Regions from separate parts of the Pantoea sp. X-Soil-ISGK-275 genome, predicted to be linked through region 4. Evidence: predicted binding sites of a transcription regulator. Region 4 holds the regulator's gene; each other region holds the start of a gene.
The links. Region 4 encodes PurR, which represses purine synthesis genes. Its sites were predicted from a motif close to CANGCAAACGTTTGCNTG; they were not measured.
Positions count from the first base shown of each region.

Region 1: the regulator PurR is predicted to act here: its motif matches at 1,525-1,542, upstream of purL (phosphoribosylformylglycinamidine synthase).
Region 2: the regulator PurR is predicted to act here: its motif matches at 1,347-1,364, upstream of rbsD (D-ribose pyranase).
Region 3: the regulator PurR is predicted to act here: its motif matches at 1,796-1,813, upstream of guaB (IMP dehydrogenase).

Region 1 is NZ_AP035976.1:3,163,607-3,166,751, reverse strand. Features, by position in the region: gene mltF (membrane-bound lytic murein transglycosylase MltF) at 1-1,361, opposite strand, end outside; gene purL (phosphoribosylformylglycinamidine synthase) at 1,632-3,145, shown strand, end outside.
Region 2 is NZ_AP035976.1:4,165,814-4,168,958, reverse strand. Features, by position in the region: gene qseB (quorum sensing response regulator transcription factor QseB) at 1-629, opposite strand, end outside; gene AC6I8A_RS19420 (YgiW/YdeI family stress tolerance OB fold protein) at 810-1,205, shown strand; gene rbsD (D-ribose pyranase) at 1,378-1,797, shown strand; gene rbsA (ribose ABC transporter ATP-binding protein RbsA) at 1,805-3,145, shown strand, end outside.
Region 3 is NZ_AP035976.1:3,116,346-3,119,490, forward strand. Features, by position in the region: gene guaA (glutamine-hydrolyzing GMP synthase) at 1-196, opposite strand, end outside; gene guaB (IMP dehydrogenase) at 269-1,735, opposite strand; gene xseA (exodeoxyribonuclease VII large subunit) at 1,905-3,145, shown strand, end outside.
Region 4 is NZ_AP035976.1:1,894,376-1,897,520, reverse strand. Features, by position in the region: gene AC6I8A_RS08860 (C40 family peptidase) at 1-529, shown strand, start outside; gene cydH (cytochrome bd-I oxidase subunit CydH) at 586-675, opposite strand; gene purR (HTH-type transcriptional repressor PurR) at 950-1,975, shown strand; gene punR (DNA-binding transcriptional activator PunR) at 1,972-2,883, opposite strand; gene punC (purine nucleoside transporter PunC) at 2,994-3,145, shown strand, end outside.

The sequences.
Region 1 (3,145 bases), 1.3 Mb from region 4:
AAATATCCCACCAAACTGATCTGATACTTACGGATGTTCTCAACGTAGTTATAGGCTTCGTGGCCGCGCGCATAGCCGTAAGTGGTTTGCGTGTAGTAGCGCTTCTGACTGAGCATTGGCAGACGCAGCTTCACATCGGCCCAGCTGTCCGGATTGCCGCCCTGTTTTGCCGTCAGCTTGCGCACGTCCAGCATGTGCGCGTAGCCCATGTTATATGCCGCCAGCGCGAACCAGATACGTTCCTCTTCCGGAATGGTCTCCGGCACTTTCTCCATCATGCGCTTGAGATATTCGCTGCCGCCGCGAATGCTCTGTTCGGGATCGAGGCGATCGTCAACGTCGAGGCTATCGGCGGTATTGCGCGTCAACATCATCATGCCGCGCACGCCGGTTGGCGACGTAGCCTGCGGATTCCAGTGCGATTCCTGATAAGAGATCGCCGCCAGTAAACGCCAATCCATGCTGGCAGAATATTTCTCAAACAGCGGTTTGATATCCGGCAGCGTGTGATCAATGGCGCGCAGGAAGGTGCGGGTATCAACGTAGTCAAAGGTGCCAACGTGGCCGAGATACTTCTCTTCCAGCCGCGCCATGGTGCCTTCCTCGCCCATCTGGCTGTAGAAGTCGAGCATCGCCGCGCTCAGGCTGTCGTCATCGTTACGCGGCAAATACCAGGTTACCGGCTCTTCATCGGTCACATCAAACGCCACCGCCAGCTGCGGATGAATGCGCTGTAGCAGGCCGATGGTGACCGAATCGCCCACCGTATAATCGAGTTTGCCGTCGGCAACCGCTTCAAGCAGCGCTTTCTGGCCCTGATCGGTGGAGATAGCCCAGTCGAGATCGGGATAGCTGTCAGCTTTGGCGGAACGTAAAGTTGACAGATATGCCGAACCGGACTGCACAATCAGGCGGCCTTTGAGATCGCCCAGATTCTTCGGCCGGGGCTTATCAATGCGGTACACCAGCTGCTGCGACACCGAATAGTAGCTCGGGCCACTTTGGTAGTGTGCGAGGCGCTCGCTGTTGTAGATCAAGCCGGCAGCCAGCAAATCCGCTTTTCCGTCATCGAGGTCGTCAAACAGATCGCCGAGGTTAGGACGCACCTCAACTTCCAGTTTCACGCCCAGGTAATCGGCGAAGCGCTTCGCCAGCTCGTAGTCCATACCGGCTGGTGCATTGTTAATGGTGTAGTAAGTCAGCGGAGAGTTAACGGTACTGATGCGCAGCACTCCGCGTGATTTGATCTGTGATAGCGCGTCTGTTCCGCCCCCGTACCACGGGATGGAAGGCCACAATGCTAGCGCAAGCAGCACGGTGATCAGACCGATAAACAGATAGTTTATTTTTAGGCGTTTCAAATAGTTGTCTCGTAATGGCTCACAGGCCTCTGTCTTTTAAAGGCAGTATTTATGTTGTTTTAACTCCCAGAGCGAGGGGCATTTTGCGCAACAAAAAGGGGCAGGGCAACTTTTATAGCAAGAATTGTGCAAAATTCAGCCAAACGCCAGGTGCCAGAATTTATGCGCAAACGGTTTCGTAACCCGTGCTGTTTCTCTATAATACCGCCCGTTTTCCCCTGTTGCGCCCAATGAAGCGTCGCCCGGCACTTCAAAGACGAGAGATCTTTAATGATGGAAATTCTGCGTGGTTCGCCCGCTCTGTCGGCATTTCGTGTAAACAAACTGCTGACCCGCTTTCAGGACGCTCACCTTCCGGTGAGTGATATTTACGCCGAGTACGTCCATTTTGCCGATGTTAGTGCAGCGCTCAGCGCGGATGAGCAAGCCCGCCTGCAACGCCTGCTGAAATACGGTCCTTCTCTCGCCGAACACGCGCCACAAGGGCGTCTGTTGCTGGTAACGCCGCGTCCCGGCACTATCTCGCCATGGTCATCGAAAGCCACTGACATCGCTCACAACTGCGATTTGCCACAGGTATTGCGTCTCGAGCGCGGTATGGCCTTCTATGTGCAGGCGCCTGAGCTGACGGAAGCACAGTGGCAGCAACTGGCTAGCCTGCTGCATGACCGCATGATGGAAACGGTGTTCGCTGACCTCAACGATGCGCAGCAGCTGTTTGCTCACCATCAGCCGCAGCCGCTGAAGAGCGTTGACGTGTTGGGCGCCGGTCGCAGCGCGCTGGAGCAGGCCAACACCACGCTGGGCCTGGCGCTGGCCGATGATGAGATCGATTACCTGCTTGATGCCTTTACTAAGCTGGGCCGCAATCCGAACGACATCGAGCTCTACATGTTTGCGCAGGCAAACTCTGAGCACTGTCGTCACAAGATTTTCAACGCCGACTGGATTATCGACGGCGAAAAGCAGCCGAAGTCGCTGTTTAAAATGATCAAAAACACCTTCGAACATAATCCTGAGCACGTGCTGTCTGCCTATAAAGACAACGCTGCGGTAATGGAAGGTTCCGAGGTTGGCCGCTTCTACGCCGATGCGCAGAAGGGCGAATACGAATTCCATCAGGAAGACGCGCATATCCTGATGAAGGTTGAAACCCATAACCACCCAACCGCCATTTCACCGTGGCCGGGTGCCGCGACCGGTTCCGGTGGCGAGATTCGTGACGAAGGCGCAACCGGACGTGGCGCCAAGCCAAAAGCCGGTCTGGTCGGTTTCTCGGTATCGAACCTGCGTATTCCAGGCTTTGAACAGCCGTGGGAAGAGGATTTCGGTAAGCCGGATCGCATTGTCACCGCGCTGGATATCATGACCGAAGGCCCATTGGGCGGCGCGGCGTTCAACAACGAATTTGGTCGTCCTGCCCTGAACGGCTACTTCCGTACCTATGAAGAGCGCGTCAACAGCCACAATGGCGTGGAGCTGCGCGGCTACCATAAGCCAATCATGCTGGCGGGCGGCATCGGTAACATCCGTGCCGATCACGTGCAGAAAGGCGAAATCGTGGTGGGCGCCAAACTGATCGTGCTGGGTGGACCGGCGATGAACATCGGTTTGGGCGGCGGCGCGGCATCTTCGATGGCATCTGGCCAATCGGATGCCGATCTCGACTTTGCGTCAGTACAGCGCGACAACCCAGAAATGGAACGTCGCTGCCAGGAAGTGATCGACCGCTGCTGGCAGCTGGGCGAAGCCAACCCGATTCTGTTTATCCACGACGTCGGCGC
Region 2 (3,145 bases), 2.3 Mb from region 4:
TGTACGGTGCGAATAAACTGGCTGCCGAGTTTCTTGCGCAGATGATGAATGTGCACCTCCACCGCATTGCTGGAGACATCTTCATCCCAGCTGTAGAGCTTTTCTTCCAGCTGACTGCGCGTCAGTACACGGCCGGGATTGCGCAGAAACAGTTCCAGCAGCGCCAGTTCGCGGCTCTTCAGGCTGACGGCTTCGCCATCGCACAGCACGCTATGGCTGCCGGGCGCCATCACCACTTTGCCGTGTTTGAGTTCTGGCTGCAGTTGGCCGTGACGGCGACGGATCAGCGCCTGCAAGCGTGCCGCCACTTCTGTCAGCGCAAACGGCTTGCACAGGTAATCGTCGGCACCGAGCTGCAATCCCTGAACGCGCTGATCGAGCGCATCGCGCGCGGTGAGGATCAGCACCGGCACATCCTGTCCTTGCTGGCGCCACTGACGCAGGATATCCAGACCATCGCGTTCCGGCAGCGACAGATCCAGCACCACCGCGTCCCAGGGCGCGGCCGCCAACGCCTGAAATCCGTCTTCGCCGGAGACAAACCAATCCACGCTGAATCCGAGTTTGGTTAACCCGACTTTCAAACCGTCGCCAATCAGCGTGTCATCTTCTATCAGTAAAATGCGCATCTACTCTCCTTCTGTTAAGCGGAGTTATACGAAGCACAATCGCTCTTGTACAGCGAAAATCCCGGCAAATAGACTATTTTTCATGAATGTTAGCCCGACGGATTCTCTTAAGATCCTGTTAAGAACCTTATGGTGAAATAGCTTCCGTAAACCAACACATTCATGGAAAAGAGGTGACATATGAAAAAGTCTGCAGCCCTGTTAGCTATCATCGCCCTGGCCGCCACGCCGGTTCTTGCCGCTCAGCAAGGTGGCTTTGTTGATCCGAATGCGCCATCCGCGCAGGTGAAGTCTGGTGGCTTCAAAGCCGATAACACCAGCGTTGTCACGGTGAAACAGGCCGAAGAGATGAAGGACGATAGCTGGATCACCGTGCGCGGTACGCTTGAGAAGCAAATCGGTGATGAGGATTATCAGTTCCGTGATGCCACCGGCACCATGAAGGTCGAGATCGATCATAAACGCTGGAACGGTTTGACCATCACGCCGAAGGATCAGGTAGAACTGACCGGCGAACTGGATAAAGATTTCAACTCCATCGAACTGGACGTGAAACAGGTACGTAAACTGCCTTAATCCCTGCATCGGGGCCGCAGCAGCGGCTCCAATATCCCACCAAACTCAAATTCTCTCTGGTACAAGCGAAACGTTTCGATGGCGATCACATTTCCGTGATGCCGCCATTGAGTTGCCGTGCGCATTTTATACACTCCCGATCAGCGAAACGTTTCGCTGTGGAGTGGAAGAAATGAAAAAAGGTCGCTTGTTAAACGCTGAAGTCTCTCATGTGATTGCTCGCCTGGGGCACACCGATACGCTGACGATTGCAGATGCAGGCTTGCCGATTCCGGCTGGTCCACAGCGCATCGATCTGGCGTTAACGCCGGGTATGCCCGAATTTTTACAGGTGGTTGAGGTAGTCACGCAGGAGATGCAAGTCGAAAGCGCCCTGATGGCGGAGGAGATTAAGCAGCACAATCCGCAGCTCCATAGCGCACTGCTCGCCGTGCTCGAAGCCTTGCAACAGCACCAGGGGAATGTCATCACCATTCGTTACACCAGCCATGAACAATTCAAACAACAAACGCAGCGTAGTCAGGCGGTCATTCGCAGCGGAGAGTGTTCTCCGTATGCGAATGTCATCCTGAGCGCCGGCGTGACCTTCTGAGGCCGCTATGCAACCGTTATTGCAACTCAAAGGGATTGAAAAGTCGTTTCCCGGCGTGAAGGCGCTGAATGGCGCATCGCTTGCTGTTTATCCGGGACGCGTGATGGCGCTGGTGGGTGAAAACGGTGCCGGCAAATCTACCATGATGAAAGTGCTGACCGGCATTTACAGCATGGATGCCGGTTCCCTGCAGTGGCTCGGTCAGGATGTGGCGTTCTCTGGCCCGAAAGCGTCGCAGGAAGCGGGCATTGGTATTATCCATCAGGAACTTAACCTGATTCCGCAACTGACCGTCGCCGAGAATATCTTCCTTGGCCGCGAATTTGTTAACCGCTTTGGCCGTATCGAATGGAAAAAGATGTATGCCGAGGCGGATGCGCTATTAAAGCGCCTCAATCTGCGCTTCAACAGCCACAAGCTGGTGGGCGATTTGTCGATTGGCGATCAGCAGATGGTCGAGATCGCCAAAGTGCTCAGCTTCGAGTCGAAAGTCATCATTATGGATGAACCCACCGATGCGCTGACCGATACCGAAACGCTGTCGCTGTTCCGCGTCATCAACGAACTGAAAGCGCAGGGCTGCGGCATCGTCTATATCTCGCACCGCATGAAAGAGATCTTCGAGATTTGCGATGACGTCACCGTGTTCCGTGATGGGCAGTTTATTGCCGAGCGCGCGGTGTGCGATCTCAGCGAAGAGAGCCTGATCGAGATGATGGTCGGCCGCAAACTGGAAGATCAATATCCACGTATCGATCAGCAGCCGGGTGAGATCCGCTTAAAAGTTGAAAACCTCAGCGGTCCGGGCGTTGATGACGTCAGCTTTACGCTGCGCAAAGGGGAAATCCTTGGCGTGTCGGGCTTGATGGGCGCGGGACGTACCGAACTGATGAAAGTGCTGTACGGCGCGCTGCCGCGCAGCAAAGGTAAAGTCACGCTGAATGGCCGCGAAATCACCACTCGCTCCCCGCAAGAAGGATTGGCGAACGGCATCGTTTATATCTCCGAAGATCGTAAGCGCGATGGTTTGGTATTGGGCATGTCGGTGAAAGAGAACATGTCGCTAACCGCGCTGCGCTATTTCAGCACCGGCGCAGGCAACCTGCGTCACAGCGATGAGCAGTTGGCGGTGGGCGATTTTATCCGCCTGTTCAACGTCAAAACCCCTTCAATGGAGCAGCCGATTGGCCTGCTGTCCGGCGGTAATCAGCAAAAAGTGGCGATTGCGCGCGGCCTGATGACGCGCCCTGATGTGTTGATTCTTGATGAGCCAACGCGCGGCGTCGATGTCGGGGCAAAGAAAGAAATTTATCAGTTAATTAATCAGTTTAAAGCCGAAGGGCTGAGC
Region 3 (3,145 bases), 1.2 Mb from region 4:
CGGTGGTACTTTCCGGGCCGCCTGAAAGAATGATGCCGTTCGGGTTGAACTGGCGAATTTGCTCTTCGGTGACATCCCACGCCCAGAGCTCGCAGTAAACACCCAGTTCGCGCACGCGGCGCGCAACCAGCTGCGTATACTGAGAACCAAAATCGAGGATCAAAATACGATGTTTATGAATATTTTCAGTCGTCATTGAGGCGTTTCCATTGGGATGGACTTAATAATAAAAGCGCCCGGCAAGTGCCGGGCGCTAAATTTTACGGGATTATGAACCCATGCGGTAGTTTGGCGACTCTTTGGTGATGGTCACGTCATGCACGTGGCTTTCGTTGATGCCCGCGCCGCTGATGCGCACGAACTCCGCTTTGGTACGCAGATCGTCGATGGTTGGGCAACCGGTCAGGCCCATGCAAGAGCGCAGGCCGCCCATTTGCTGGTGCACGATCTCTTTCAGGCGGCCTTTATAGGCAACGCGACCTTCGATACCTTCCGGTACCAGTTTGTCAGCGGCGTTATCGCTCTGGAAGTAACGGTCTGAAGAGCCTTTAGACATCGCGCCCAATGAACCCATACCGCGATAAGACTTGAACGAACGGCCCTGATACAGCTCGATTTCGCCCGGAGACTCTTCGGTACCGGCCAGCATCGAGCCAACCATCACGGCCGCTGCGCCTGCTGCAATCGCTTTTGCGATGTCGCCAGAGAAGCGGATACCGCCATCAGCGATAACCGGAATGCCGGTGCCTTCCAGCGCGGCAACTGCATCAGAAACGGCGGTGATCTGTGGAACGCCAACGCCGGTAACGATACGCGTGGTGCAAATTGAGCCAGGGCCGATACCCACTTTCACCGCGCTCACGCCAGCCTGCGCCAGCGCCAGTGCGCCTGCGCCGGTAGCGACGTTGCCGCCAATGATTTCCAGGTTCGGGTATTTTGCACGGGTTTCACGAATGCGCTGCAGCACGCCTTCAGAATGACCGTGTGACGAGTCAATCAGCAGCACGTCAACGCCAGCAGCCACCAGCGCATCGACACGCTCTTCGTTGCCTGCACCAGCACCTACCGCCGCGCCTACGCGCAGGCGGCCTTCCGCATCTTTACAGGCGTTAGGTTTACGTTCGGCTTTCTGGAAATCTTTAACGGTGATCATGCCCAGCAGGTGGAAGCTGTCATCAACAACCAGCGCTTTCTCAACACGCTTCTCGTGCATTTTGTGCAGCACAACTTCGCGGGCTTCACCCTCTTTCACCGTGACCAGACGCTCCTTCGGGGTCATCACCGCAGAAACCGGCAACGTCAGGTCGGTAACAAAACGCACGTCACGGCCAGTGATGATGCCCACCAACTCGTTCTCGGTGTTCACTACCGGATAACCGGCGAAACCGTTACGTTCGGTCAGCTCTTTCACCGCCGCCAGCGCGGTGATTGGCAGCACGGTTTGCGGATCGGTAACTACGCCGCTTTCGTGTTTTTTCACCTTACGAACTTCGTCTGCCTGGCGCTCAATTGACATGTTTTTGTGAATAAAGCCCAACCCCCCTTCCTGCGCCAGTGCAATGGCCAGACCGGCTTCGGTCACGGTGTCCATGGCAGCAGAGAGCATTGGGATGTTAAGACGGATGTTTTTCGTCAGTTGAGTGCTGAGATCAGCGGTGTTTGGTAAAACAGTGGAGTGAGCGGGAACGAGCAGAACGTCGTCAAATGTGAGGGCTTCTTTAGCGATTCTTAACATTGCAATATCTCCACCTGGGGGCGATTAAAACAGATAAAATATTGCCGCGGCATTATACAGGCCGAAACCGATTGCCTCCAGTGTTTTTTCAGAAAAAGTCTTGATCCTCAGGGCAAGCAATGTAGTATCAGTTGATTAACCCTCTGATTTAAAATTTGATCTACATCACATGTCGCTACCGCCAACCGCCAATATTTTTACCGTCAGCCGCCTGAACACCACGGTGCGCCAACTGCTGGAAAATGAGATGGGCCTGGTGTGGCTCAGCGCTGAAATTTCAAATTTCACTCAGCCCTCTTCCGGTCATTGGTACTTCACGTTGAAGGATGATGGCGCACAAGTGCGCTGCGCAATGTTCCGCAACAGCAATCGTCGCGTCACCTTCCGTCCTCAACATGGCCAGCAAGTGTTAGTGCGCGCCAGCATCACGCTGTATGAGCCGCGCGGCGATTATCAGCTGATTATCGAAAGCATGCATCCGGCCGGTGAAGGCTTGCTGCAGCAGCAATTTGAACAGCTGAAAGCGCGTTTAGCCGCGGAAGGCTTATTCGATCAACAGTTTAAACAGCCGCTGCCGGATCCGGCGCGTCAGGTGGGCGTGATTACCTCCGCCACCGGCGCGGCGCTGCACGACGTGCTGCGCGTGCTGCATCGACGCGATCCTTCACTGCCGGTGATTATCTATCCCACCGCGGTGCAAGGCGTGGATGCGCCGGCTGGTATTGTGCGTGCCATTGAGCTGGCTAACCAGCGCGATGAGTGTGACGTGCTGATTGTCGGTCGTGGCGGCGGTTCACTGGAAGATTTGTGGAGCTTCAATGACGAGCGTGTGGCGCGGGCGATTTTTGCCAGCCGCCTGCCGATTGTCAGCGCCGTTGGGCATGAAACCGATGTCACTATCGCTGACTTCGTAGCGGATTTACGTGCGCCGACGCCGTCTGCTGCGGCAGAATTGGTGAGCCGTAATCAGCTTGAACTGTTGCGCCGTTTGCAGTCGCAGCAGCAGCGCATGGAGATGGCGATGGATTTCTATCTGGCTCAGCAGCAGCGTCGTTTCACGCGCATTCAGCACCGCTTGCAGCAGCAGCATCCACAGCTGCGTCTGGCACGCCAGCAAACCGCGCTCTTCCAGCTGCAGCGCCGTCTCGGTGAAGCAATGGACCAGCGCATGCGGGTGGCCAACCGTCAGCAGGATCGCCTGCTGCAACGCCTTAACGCCCAGCAGCCGCAGGGACGTATTCTGCGCGCTCAGCAGCAGCTCCAGCAATGGCACTATCGCTTACAGCAGGGCATGGAGAAGCAGCTCAATCACAATCGTCAGCGCTTTGGCACGCTGGCGGCACAGCTGGAAGGCGTGAGCCCGCTGGCGACGCTGGCGCGTGGCTTCAGCGTAACCACCGACACCCAAGG
Region 4 (3,145 bases):
GAAACTTTCTGCTAAGAAATACGGTCATCAACGTCTAGCGAAGAAAACACCTGAGATCGCCGTCGATGATGAAGCGTTAGCGCTGACCGGCATCAAAATGAGTAAGGCGCACCGCCAGCGTTATCAAAAGGCGCGTGAAACGGCGATGACCAAATTGATGGGCCAACTCGGCAAACCCTATCAATGGGGCGGTGCTTCGCCACATACCGGTTTCGACTGCAGCGGCTTAGTGTGGTACGCCTATAAAGATCTGGTGAAATTCAAACTGCCACGCACCGCTAATGAGATGTATCACCTGCGCGATGCGGCACCGATTAAACGTGAAATGCTCGAGAAAGGCGATTTGGTGTTCTTCCGCATCAATAATCGCGGCACTGCCGATCATGTGGGCGTGTATCTCGGCAACGGGAAATTCATTCAGTCGCCGCGTACCGGCAAAGATATTCAGATCAGCGCATTGGGTGAGGATTACTGGCAGAAACACTATGTGGGCGCGCGTCGCATGATGACGCCAAAAACTATTCGCTAGTTGTTGCGCAACAATCATAAAAAAGCCGGATGCTGTTCTCAGCTCCGGCTTTTTTGTTAATGCATGATCGCGGTAAAGCTGAAGGCGATAATCATCAAAAGTGCGCCAACAGTGGTCATTAGCGCCAGTTTCAGGTCGGTATTCATCACAACTCCTTAGTCACACAATTATTAGGGTTAAAGCGATTTTCGCACAGCAATGGGCAAAAATCTCGTGTTATACGCATCAGCTTGCTAGAATCGCCGCCTTTCGTTGCGCAACAGATTTTGCGCATGCTGTATCAACAGCGTGATGAAGTGATTTCGCCTGCTAAAACACACCGTTTTGCCCGCTTTTTTGGGCTGTAAAAGCATTAGCAGACGCAAACGTTTAACAATATACTTATCAGTAAGTTGCGATAAGCCCAGGAGTACCATTTTCATGGCAACAATTAAAGATGTCGCAAAACGCGCGGGTGTCTCAACCACCACGGTTTCGCATGTCATCAACAAAACGCGTTTCGTTGCGGAAGAGACGCGTAACGCCGTATGGGAAGCGATCAAAGAATTACACTACTCGCCGAGTGCCGTGGCGCGTAGTCTCAAAGTCAATCACACCAAAACCTTGGGTCTGCTGGCGACCTCCAGCGAAGCGCCCTACTTCGCTGAAATTATCGAAGCGGTGGAGAACCGGTGTTTCGAACGCGGCTATACGCTGATTCTCGGCAATGCGCACAACGATCTGCAAAAGCAGCGCGCTTACCTGTCGATGATGGCGCAAAAGCGCGTCGATGGATTGCTGGTGATGTGTTCGGAATATCCAGACGATTTGCTGCAGATGCTGGAAGAGAACCGCAATATCCCAATGGTGGTGATGGATTGGGGCGCGTCACGCGGTGATTTCACCGATACCGTGCAGGACAATGCGTTTCAGGGCGGCTATCTCGCCGGGCGTTATCTGATTGAACGTGGTCATCGCGATATCGGTGCCATTCCCGGCCAGATGGAGCGCAACACCGGCGGCGGACGTCACGCTGGCTTCCTGCAGGCGATGAGCGAAGCGGGCATCACGGTGCGTCCGGAATGGGTGGTTCAGGGCGACTTTGAACCTGAATCGGGCTATCAGGCGATGCAGCAGATTTTAAATCAGAAACAGCGTCCAACTGCGGTGTTCTGCGGCGGCGATATCATGGCGATGGGCGCGATTTGCGCTGCTGATGAGATGGGTTTGCGCGTGCCGCAGGATATCTCAGTCATTGGCTACGATAACGTGCGCAACGCGCGCTATTTCACTCCAGCGCTGACCACCGTGCATCAGCCAAAAGCCGAACTGGGTGAAAAAGCGCTGGAAATGCTGCTGGATCGCATCACCAGCAAGCGTGAAGATCCGCAAACCATCGAAGTCCAGCCAACGCTGATTGAACGCCGTTCGGTGGCGTACGGTCCATTCCGCGACTATCGTCGCTAAGCCGACACTTCGCTGAGCCATTCATGGTTCAGCGTTTCAGCATCCCCGAGATAAGCCAGTAACCACTCCAGCGCCGGTGACGCGCGCTGTTCTGACCAGCTGACGCAGCACGGACTGTCCGGAAAGGCCTGCGGCAGTGCCAGTTCCACCAGTTTATGGCTGTCCAGCAGCGGACGCGCCAGATGGCCCGGCACCATTCCAACGCACAATCCTGCCAGCAAACAATCCATCCCGGTTTCCCACTCCGGCACCACCAACCGCCGCTGATTATCCAGCGTCCACGTCATACGGCGCGGCAACGCACGCGAGGTATCTTCCAGCACCAGCGATGGCCACGCCCGTAATGTTTCATCATCCAGTTCCGTGCTGTTGACCAGCGGATGGTCGGGACTCACCACACAGCGCCAGTTCAGCGCGCCCATATCCTGAAAGGCAAAACGTCCACCCACCGGGATCGCCTGGGTCGCGCCAATCGCCACATCAACCCGGCCATCAGCCAACGCATCCCATACGCCGTTGAACACTTCGTAGCTGATAATCAGCTCCATATCGGGAAAATGGCGATAGAAATCCTTCACTAACTGCCGCGTGCGCTGCGGTTTAACAATGCAGTCAACCGCGATACTTAGCTCCCCGCGCCAGCCATTCGCCAGTTGCTGACACTGTCGACGGGTTGCCAGCATTTTTTTGATAACAGATCGTCCTTCACGTACAAAATGCTCCCCCGCCGGTGTCATCACCACTTCGCGGTGCTGACGCTCAAAAAGCGGCACCGCCAGCCAGCTTTCCAGCTGTCGCACGGTATAGCTGACGGCAGAAGGCACGCGATGCAGCTCCTGCGCGGCCGCACTAAAACTGCCGGTGCGCGCCACCGCATCTACCACTTCAAGCGCATATTCTGACCACATAATTTTGCCTTCAAAAAATTTAACAGCACTATGCAAATATTAGCGTTTCACAAAGCGCGTTGCATCCTTTTACACTCCCCGGCGTTCAACCTGCCCAAAAGAGAATCAACATGTTGTCGTCTAAAGCATTTATGCCTTATCTCGCCGTGCTCAGCATGCTCGGCTTTCTTGCCACGGATATGTATTTACCCGCCTTTGGCGATATGCAGCGTGATTTCGCTAGCGCACCTGGCACCATCAGCGCCAGCCTGAGTCTGTTTCT